Noviherbaspirillum saxi: one gene and its partners. The protein of the gene in region 1 interacts with the protein of each later gene in a pairwise test. Links are inferred from orthologs where the notes say so. Each region holds a gene or a part of one and is shown in the gene's direction. Other genes may lie near its edges.

Evidence for each region.
Region 2: the proteins of D3871_RS18430 (region 1) and D3871_RS06170 interact in binary tests that used the Escherichia coli proteins (3 or more experiments, as listed by UniProt). The link is inferred for Noviherbaspirillum saxi from one-to-one orthologs.
Region 3: the proteins of D3871_RS18430 (region 1) and D3871_RS02305 interact in binary tests that used the Escherichia coli proteins (3 or more experiments, as listed by UniProt). The link is inferred for Noviherbaspirillum saxi from one-to-one orthologs.

Annotation. Positions count from the first base shown.
Region 1 is NZ_QYUO01000002.1:562,196-565,474, reverse strand. Bases 157-3,279 are described here. They hold D3871_RS18430 ([protein-PII] uridylyltransferase), read left to right. Parts: upstream 157-503; coding sequence 504-3,056; downstream 3,057-3,279. Other genes in these bases: D3871_RS18425 (pseudouridine synthase), read left to right, coding at 3,080-3,279; map (type I methionyl aminopeptidase), read left to right, coding at 157-501. Outside these bases: more of map, read left to right, coding at 1-156.
Region 2 is NZ_QYUO01000001.1:1,294,928-1,297,937, forward strand. The notes cover bases 121-2,974. They hold D3871_RS06170 (P-II family nitrogen regulator), read left to right. Parts: upstream 121-1,305; coding sequence 1,306-1,644; downstream 1,645-2,974. Other genes in these bases: D3871_RS06165 (NAD(+) synthase), read left to right, coding at 121-1,195; D3871_RS06175 (trimeric intracellular cation channel family protein), read right to left, coding at 1,808-2,410; D3871_RS06180 (Smr/MutS family protein), read right to left, coding at 2,532-2,974. Outside these bases: more of D3871_RS06165, read left to right, coding at 1-120; more of D3871_RS06180, read right to left, coding at 2,975-3,010. UniProt on the Escherichia coli protein: P-II indirectly controls the transcription of the glutamine synthetase gene (glnA). P-II prevents NR-II-catalyzed conversion of NR-I to NR-I-phosphate, the transcriptional activator of GlnA. When P-II is uridylylated to P-II-UMP, these events are reversed.
Region 3 is NZ_QYUO01000001.1:470,159-473,268, forward strand. Bases 28-2,981 are described here. They hold D3871_RS02305 (P-II family nitrogen regulator), read left to right. Parts: upstream 28-1,312; coding sequence 1,313-1,651; downstream 1,652-2,981. Other genes in these bases: D3871_RS02295 (accessory factor UbiK family protein), read right to left, coding at 63-305; D3871_RS02300 (TorF family putative porin), read left to right, coding at 542-1,294; D3871_RS02310 (ammonium transporter), read left to right, coding at 1,662-2,981. Also shown: more of D3871_RS02310, read left to right, coding at 2,982-3,110. UniProt on the Escherichia coli protein: Involved in the regulation of nitrogen metabolism. Regulates the activity of its targets by protein-protein interaction in response to the nitrogen status of the cell.

The DNA of each region.
Region 1 (3,279 bases):
GGCGACACCAGCCGCATGTTCTTTGTGGGCGAGCCTTCGATCCTGGCGAAACGTCTGACCGACATCACGTATGAATGCATGTGGCTTGGCATTTCCAAGATCAAGCCGGGTGCACATCTGGGCGATATCGGGTATGTAATCCAGCAACATGCAGAGAAAGCCGGCTATAGCGTCGTACGCGAATTTTGCGGACACGGTATCGGCAAGGTCTTTCATGAAGAACCGCAGGTATTGCATTACGGCCGTCCCGGCACGCTGGAGAAACTAGTTGCCGGGATGATCTTTACCGTGGAACCGATGATCAATGCCGGCAAGCGCGACATCCGAGAAATGGGCGACGGCTGGACAATCAAGACCAAGGACCGCAGCCTGTCGGCACAATGGGAACATACCGTGCTGGTGACAGAAACCGGCTATGAAGTGTTGACCGTGTCGCCGGGCATGCCCTTGCCTCCCGCGTTCATCCAACAATCCGCCGACTCCAGTCCCGTTACAGCCTGACAATGGTATCGCTTGCATTGACGCTCAAGGAGCAGTTGAAAAAAGAGCGTCAGACGGTCATCACCGCATTCCAGTCCGATGGCAAGCCTGAGCAGCTGTTGACTCGCCTGCGCCAGAACGTCGATGCGGCACTGATTCACGCCTGGGAAAGCATAGGACTGCCGGCAAGCGCGGCACTCGTCGCGGTCGGCGGTTACGGCCGCGGCGAACTGTTCCCGCATTCCGACGTGGATGTATTGATTCTGCTGGATGCGGCCGCCGACGAGGCGCTTCGCTCCAAGCTGGAAGAACTGGTCCAATTGTTCTGGGATATCGGACTGGAAATCGGTCACAGCATTCGCACCGTCGATGAATGCCTGACCGAATCGGCCGCCGACATCACGGTACAGACCAGCCTGCTGGAAGCACGCCTGATTACCGGCAACCGCAAGCTGTTCCAGTTCCTGCGCGAACGCTGCAACGCCGCCATCAATCCGCAAGCCTTCTTCCAGGCGAAAACGCTGGAGATGCGGCAGCGCCATGTGAAGTACGAAGATACGCCGTACAGCCTCGAACCGAATTGCAAGGAAAGCCCGGGCGGCTTGCGCGACCTGCAGGTCATCCTGTGGGTTGCAAAAGCAGCGGGCCTGGGCGACTCCTGGCGCAAGCTCGCTGAGCGCGGCCTGATCACAGCCACCGAGGCGCGTCAATTGACGCAGAAGGAACGCGCGTTCAAGGATATCCGTATCCGGCTGCATATCCACACCGGCCGCCGCGAAGACCGGCTGGTCTTCGATGTGCAGACACCGATTGCGGAAAGCTTCGGTTTCCAGACCACCGAAACGCGCCGCGCAAGCGAATATCTGATGCAGCATTACTATTGGGCAGCCAAGGCGGTCACTCAGCTCAATACCATCCTGTTGCAGAACATCGAGGCGCAGCTGTTCCCCGTGCCGGGATCGCCGCAGCCTATCAATGAACGGTTCAACGAAGTCAATGGCCTGATCGACATTGCGCACGACGATACGTTCGAAGCGACGCCGTCCGCCATGCTGGAAGTGTTCCTGCTGCTGGCCCAGCACTCGGAACTACAGGGCATGACTGCGCGCACGCTGCGCGCCCTCTGGCATGCGCGGTTCCGTATCGACAGCCGTTTCCGCCGCGACCCGGCGAACCGTGCACTGTTCCTGCAGATCATCCAGGCGCCGAAAGGCATCACGCATGCCTTGCGCGGCATGAACCAGACCAGCATTCTTGGTCGCTATCTACCCAATTTCCGCCGCATCATCGGACAGATGCAGCACGACCTTTTCCATGTCTATACGGTCGACCAGCACATCCTGATGGTGGTGCGCAATGTGCGTCGCTTCACGATGTCGGAGCATGCACACGAATATCCGTTCTGCAGTCAGCTGATGGCGAATTTTTCCAAGCCGTGGCTGCTGTATATCGCCGCGCTGTTTCACGATATCGCGAAGGGCCGCGGCGGCGATCACTCGCACCTCGGCATGGCCGATGCGCGCAAGTTCTGCCGAGATCATGAAATGTCGAAGGAAGAAACCGAACTGGTGGTATTTCTGGTCGAGCATCACCTGTCGATGTCACAGGTCGCCCAGAAACAGGACTTGTCCGATCCGGACGTGATCCGTGCGTTTGCCAATGTGGTCAGGGATGAGCGGCATCTGACGGCACTGTATCTGCTGACCGTCGCCGATATTCGCGGCACCAGCCCGAAGGTTTGGAATGCATGGAAAGGCAAGCTGCTCGAAGACCTGTACCGGATAACCTTACGCGTGCTGGGCGGTGAAGATCCGTCCACCGATCACGAACTCAAGAACCGCCAGGATGCGGCGCTCAAGACCTTGCGGTTGTACGGCTTGCCGGAAAACGCCCATCAGCTGCTGTGGCAGCAACTCGATGTCGCCTATTTCCTGCGCCATGAAGCGGCCGACATCGCCTGGCAGACGCGTTCGCTGTACAACAAGACCGACAGTCCTTCGCCCGTCGTCAAATGCCGGCTGGCCCCGATAGGCGAAGGTGTACAAGTTGCGGTCTATGTGAAAGACCAGCCCGACCTGTTCGCCCGCATCTGCAGTTACTTCGATCGCAAGAATTTCAGCATCCTGGATGCGAAGATCCACACGACGCGCAACGGCTATGCGCTTGATACCTTTCTGGTCATCGAGCCGGCATTTGCCAACAGCTATCGCGACATCATCAGCCTGGTCGAACACGAATTGACCCGCCTGCTGGAGTCGCAAGGCGAATTGCCGCCGCCGACAGTGGGCCGCTTGTCGCGCCTGTCGCGGACTTTTCCGATCACACCCACCGTCGATCTGCGTCCGGACGAACGCGGTCAGTATTATCTGCTCTCGGTCTCGGCCAACGATCGCACCGGCTTGTTGTACTCGATTGCCAATGTGCTGGCGAAATATCGGGTGAACCTGCATACCGCCAAGATCATGACACTGGGCGAACGCGTGGAAGACGTATTCCTGGTGGACGGTCCGACGCTCAACAATGCCCGTAGCCAGATCCAGCTTGAAACCGACTTGCTGGACGCGCTGCGGATCTGATCCAATTTTTATAGTGATTTTCCATGACTGAACCTGTCCGCCTGTCCAAACGCATGTCCGAACTCGGCTTATGCTCGCGCCGCGAAGCCGACGAATGGATAGAACGCGGCTGGGTACGCGTCGACGGCAAGATCGTGTCCGAACTGGGTAGCAAGGTGCTGCCGCATCAGCGCATCACCGTCGAACGTCAGGCCAGTGCCGAACAGGCGCGTCGCGTCACCGT
Region 2 (3,010 bases), on another replicon or contig:
CATGCGGACCAGCACCTTCGGGCACTCGGTGCGACGGCACCGCGATGAAGTAGCGGCGTTCAGGCATGTTTCCTTTCACCTTGATCTACCGGTCGAGAAAACCTATCCGCTCAAGCGCAACGTCGAGCGATTTCCCTATGTACCTGCCGATTCCAGGCGGCGCAATGAGCGTTGCGAAGAGGTCTACAACATCCAGGTACAGGCTCTGGTTCAACGCCTGTCGGCCTCCGGTATATCGAAGGTGGTGATCGGCGTATCGGGCGGACTGGACTCGACGCATGCCTTGCTGGTCTGCGCCAAGGCGATGGATCGCCTTGGCCTGCCGCGCACCAACATCATCGGCGTCACCATGCCGGGCTTCGCTACCAGCGACAGGACGCTGCTGCAGGCGAGGCAGTTGATGGAAGTTGTCGGTTGTTCCGCCAGCGAAATCGATATCCGGCCAAGCTGCCTGCAAATGCTGAAAGACCTGGGACATCCGTATAGCGAAGGCAAGGAAGAGTACGACATCACCTTTGAAAACGTACAGGCCGGGGAACGCACCAATCATTTGTTCCGCATCGCCAATTTCCGCAACGGGATCGTGATCGGAACCGGCGACCTGAGCGAACTGGCGTTGGGATGGTGCACCTATGGTGTTGGCGATCATATGTCGCACTACAACGTGAACGCCAGCGTTCCCAAGACTCTGATCACCCACCTCGTGCGCTGGGTCGCCGAGACCGGGCAGATCGGCAATTCCGGTTCTGACGTGCTGATCAATGTTCTGGATACCGATATCAGCCCTGAGCTTGTGCCCGGCAAATCCAGCAATCGTCCCGAGCAAAAGACGGAAAGCGTGATCGGTCCGTATGAGCTGCAGGACTTCAATCTCTACTACACGCTGCGGTTTGGATTCGCGCCGACCAAGGTGGCGTTTCTCGCGCTCTCAGCGTGGGGCGACCGCGAGGCGGGCCGTTGGCCGGAGGAGGTGCATGTCACCCGTAACGAGTATGACCTGGGAGCGATCAAGCGCAACCTCGGCATCTTCCTGCATCGATTCTTCAAGACCAGCCAGTTCAAGCGTTCCTGCGTGCCCAATGCGCCCAAGGTCGGCTCCGGCGGCTCCTTGTCTCCGCGCGGAGACTGGCGCGCTCCCAGCGATTCGGAAGCCACGGTATGGCTGGACGAGTTGAAGAATATTCCCGAGCAGTGAGTTTCGGCGGTCCGTATAGGCGTGACTATCGGGACAAAGTCGATGTAAGAAGGTATTCTCTTGCAATTGCCGCAGGATTTTGTGAGTGACTTATCAAAGAAGGAGCTGTTATGAAGCTGATTACCGCAGTCATCAAACCTTTCAAGCTGGACGAAGTGCGCGAAGCGCTTGGTGAAATCGGCGTGACCGGCCTGACTGTCACTGAAGTAAAGGGATTCGGCCGTCAGAAAGGCCATACCGAGCTGTACCGTGGTGCGGAGTATGTGGTCGATTTCCTGCCCAAGGTCAAGATCGAGGCAGTCGTCGACGACAAGCAGGTTGAGCAGGCAGTCGACGCGATCATCAAGGCGGCCCGTACCGGCAAGATCGGCGACGGCAAGATCTTTGTGCGCGATGTCGAACAGGTGATTCGCATTCGCACCGGTGAAACAGGACCGGACGCGGTTTAAGATAGCTTTCAGGAGCGGTGTGGAAGGGTAGTAAAAGCGTAGTGACGAGCTCGCGGATACCCGCCATATCCGCCGCAGTTCACTTGAGGTCCGCTCTTCGGTTGACTTTAGCTCATCCGGATCACTCCGAGACCGTTTTACAGGCGTTTCCAGCTGGACTGCCTCACTCCAGCCGCACACCCCGATGCCAGGTAAGCAGCCGCGCCACCACAATGGCGAGCGCGCTGGTCCATAAAGAAAAATCCGGCGGAACGCCGGTTTTTTGCATCAGCAGATACATCCAGCAGCCGCCGAACGAACAGATTGCATAAGGCTTCCCGTCGCGCAGCACCATCGGGATTTCATTGCAGACGATATCGCGCAGCACGCCGCCGAAGATTCCAGTAATTACTCCCATCATCGATGCGATAAAAATCGGCATGCCGGCTTCCAATGCCTGCGACACGCCTACGATGGAGAAGAGACCAAGGCCGAGCGCATCGGCGACCACGATCAGACGCTCGGAAATAATCTTGCGCAATGTCCGAATGGCCGGGACGGCAACCAAGGCAAGCAGGAAGATCAGGATTGCGTATTCCTGATGGGTCACCCAGAACAGCGGCCGCTTGTCGAGCAGGATGTCGCGCAAGGTGCCGCCGCCAAATGCAGTGATGAACGCCACGGTAAAGACCCCGACCACGTCCATCCGCTTGCTGCGCGCTTCGATGAAGCCGGAAAAGGCGCCCACGAGAATGGCGAGGATCTCAAGGATCTTGATCAGGGACATGCGAGGCAGATGAAGTGGCCGATGTCCGCATCATACTGGGGAAGGGTAGGAAAGCAAACCGGCGTGCAACGAGGAGCCTGCCTGCCCTGGCGTGCATGAAGAAGGCGTAATCGCGATAATGCTAAGCCTTCAGCAACACCACCAACGCGCCCGCTCCGCCGTCAGCCGCACGCGCCTGGCAAAAGGCAATGACCTCTTCTTTTTGCACCAGCCAGCTGCGCACCTTGCTCTTCAGGACCGGTTCCTTGTTCACCGAGCCGAGACCCTTGCCATGGATCACGCGCACGCAACGAACGCCGCGCTTGACTGCATTGCGCAGAAACTCGGCCAGTGCTTCGCGCGCCTCTTCCCGGCGCATGCCGTGCAGGTCCAGCTGCGACTGGATCACCCAGTGGCCGCGCCGCAATTTGCGCAATGTATCAGGACCGATGTTACTGCGCGCATAGCTCAGCGCTTCGTCGGTATCGAGCAGGGTGTCGACATTAAATTCATCGGAAAGCGATTCGGCCAGTGCGGCCTGTTCGTCGGCGAGGTGCTGGCGTGCGATCGGCAGCGGGCGTGCCGGAGGGGATTCCGCCTTATCGTGGGATGCCAATGGCG
Region 3 (3,110 bases), on another replicon or contig:
ATGGCGTGCCGGATGATGGCTCACGCGAGTCACGCCAAGTCTGCGCAAACCGGCTGCCGGCCTTACGGTTTTTTGAGCTGGACTTCCAGTTCGGCTACCCGAGCTTCCAGCGCTTCCAGCTTGGCACGGGTCTTTGCCAATACCTGTGCCTGAATATCAAACTCTTCTCGCGTCACCAGATCGAGCTTGGAAAAACCCTGCGTCATCATTGCCTTGACGTTCTTTTCAACGTCCTTCATCGGTGAATTCTCGATGGCCTGGTTGATCTTGCTTTGCAGATCATTAAAAAAATCGTTCTTGTTCATGGTCAATCTTCTTTCAAAAATTCGCACTTGCTTGGTGCGTACCGTTTCGGTGCGCCTCAGCGTGGTGCGATATGTTGGTGCACGTCGCCAAACCCAGTGCGTTTACTTGCCGAAGCTCCATAAAATGGAAAGTTTGATAACGCAATTGTGGCATGAAAACGGTGGCATGAGTTCTGCTAAGTAGTTGGGGAAATGCAATGCCACGAATTTTTCTTCACCTACAAAAAGGGAACGACATGAAAAAAATGATTCTTGCTGCCGCGGTCTTCGCTGCTTGTGCGACGTCTGCCTCGGCACAGCAAGCCGCCCCGGCAGCTTCCGATCATACCTTTACCGGTAACCTGACTCTCGCAACGGATTATCGTTTCCGCGGCATTTCCCAGACTTTCGGCAAGCCGGCAATCCAGGGCGGTTTCGACTATGCGCACAGCAGCGGTTTCTATGTCGGTAACTGGAATTCCAATGTCAGCGGCAACCAATATCCCGATGGCGCCAGCATTGAGATGGACCTGTACGGCGGCTACAAGTTTGAAGTCATGCCGGACCTGACCGCCGATATCGGCTTGCTGAAATACTACTATCCCGGCGTTCGTATCGGCGGTATCAAGGCCGATGCGCTGGAGCTCTACGTCGGCGCGACCTACAAGTGGTTCTCGGCGAAGTATAGCCATGCAGTCAGCGACGAATACTTCGGCTTCACCAATGCCGATGGTTCCTATTATCTGGACCTGAACGCCAACTTTGAAGTCGCCGACAAGACTACGCTGGGCTTCCACGTCGGTCGCCAGAAGTTCAAGAACTCCGGCGCGTTCAACTATACCGACTACAAGCTTGGCGTCGCACGCGACGTCGGCTTTGCCACAGTCGGCCTGGCCCTGGTCGGTTCCAATGCCGATTCCGCTGTGTATACCGTTTCCAACACCAGCGGCACCAAGCGGAAAGACGTGAGCAAGAATACCGTCGTGCTGTCGCTCTCCAAGACTTTCTAAATCTCTTAGGGGTTCATCATGAAACTGATCACCGCCATCATTAAACCGTTCAAACTGGACGAAGTGCGCGAATCTCTTTCGGCGATCGGCGTGCAGGGCATTACCGTCACCGAAGTCAAGGGGTTCGGCCGTCAGAAGGGCCACACCGAGCTGTATCGCGGCGCGGAATATGTCGTCGACTTCCTGCCCAAGACCAAGATCGAGGCAGCCGTGGACGACGCTATCGTCGATCGCGCGATCGAAGCAATTGAAAGCGCGGCACGCACCGGCAAGATCGGCGACGGCAAGATTTTTGTCTACGACCTGCAGCAAGTCGTCCGTATCCGTACCGGCGAGACCGGCAAAGAAGCCCTCTAAGGAGATTTTGATGAAAAAATTAATTGCAAGCTTCCTGGCGACCAGCACGCTGCTGTTCGCGGTCGGCTTTGCGCAGCCAACGCTGGCTGCAGACGCCCCCGCGGCAACGTCCGAACCGATCGTGCTGGCGCAGGCAACTGCCCCGGCCGCCGATGCCGCAGCGCCGGCAGCAGCAGCTCCGGCTGCGACCGCACCCGCCGCCGCAGCAACACCGGCCGAAGCGGCAGCACCGGCCGCCGCACCCGTCCCTAACAAGGGCGACACCGCATGGATGATGATGGCCACCGTACTGGTCATCCTGATGACGATTCCTGGCCTCGCCCTGTTCTACGGCGGCCTGGTGCGCACCAAGAACATGCTGTCGATCCTGATGCAGGTGTTCATGATCTTCTCGATGATCGTGGTGTTGTGGGCCATTTACGGCTACTCGCTCGCGTTCACGGAAGGCGGCAGCTTCATCGGTTCGTTCGATCGCCTGTTCCTGAAAGGCATCACGCCGGAATCGGTCGCCGCGACCTTCAGCAAGGGCATCGTGATTCCCGAGTTTGTGTTCGTCGCGTTCCAGGCAACCTTTGCAGCGATCACTTGCGGCCTGATCGTCGGCGCATTCGCCGAACGCATCAAGTTCTCGGCTGCGCTGCTGTTCATCGTACTGTGGTTCACCTTCTCCTACCTGCCGATTGCGCACATGGTCTGGTTCTGGCCTGGTCCGGATGCCTATGTCGACGCAGCCGCTGCCGAAAAGGCGACAGCTGTTTCCGGCTGGCTGTTCCAGAAGGGCGCGCTTGACTTCGCTGGCGGTACTGTGGTCCACATCAATGCCGCGATCGCCGGTCTGGTCGGTGCTTATGTGATCGGCAAGCGTATCGGCTACGGCAAGGAATCGATGGCACCGCACTCGCTGACGCTGACCATGGTCGGTGCATCGATGCTGTGGGTCGGCTGGTTCGGTTTCAACGCCGGTTCGGCGCTCGAAGCAGGCGGCACCGCTGCGCTCGCACTGGTCAATACCTTGCTGGCAACAGCTGCGGCAACCCTGTCCTGGAGCTTCGGCGAATGGATGGGCAAGGGCAAGCCTTCGATGCTGGGTGCGGCTTCGGGGGCGGTTGCAGGTCTGGTCGCGATTACTCCCGCAGCCGGCTTCGTCGGCGTCATGGGTGGCCTGGTAATCGGCCTGCTGTCCGGTATCATCTGCCTGTGGGGTGTCAATGGCCTCAAGCGCATGCTGGGTGCGGATGACTCGCTTGACGTGTTCGGCGTGCACGGCGTCGGCGGTATCCTCGGCGCGCTGCTGACCGGCGTATTCGCGGCTCCTTCGCTGGGCGGCACAGGCATCTATGACTACGTTGCCAACAAGGTTGCCGCAGAGTACTCGATCGCAGGCCAAGTCTGGATCCAGTTCCAGGGCGTGCTGACCACGGTGATCTGGTCTGGCGTTGTGGCCTTCATCGCCTACAAG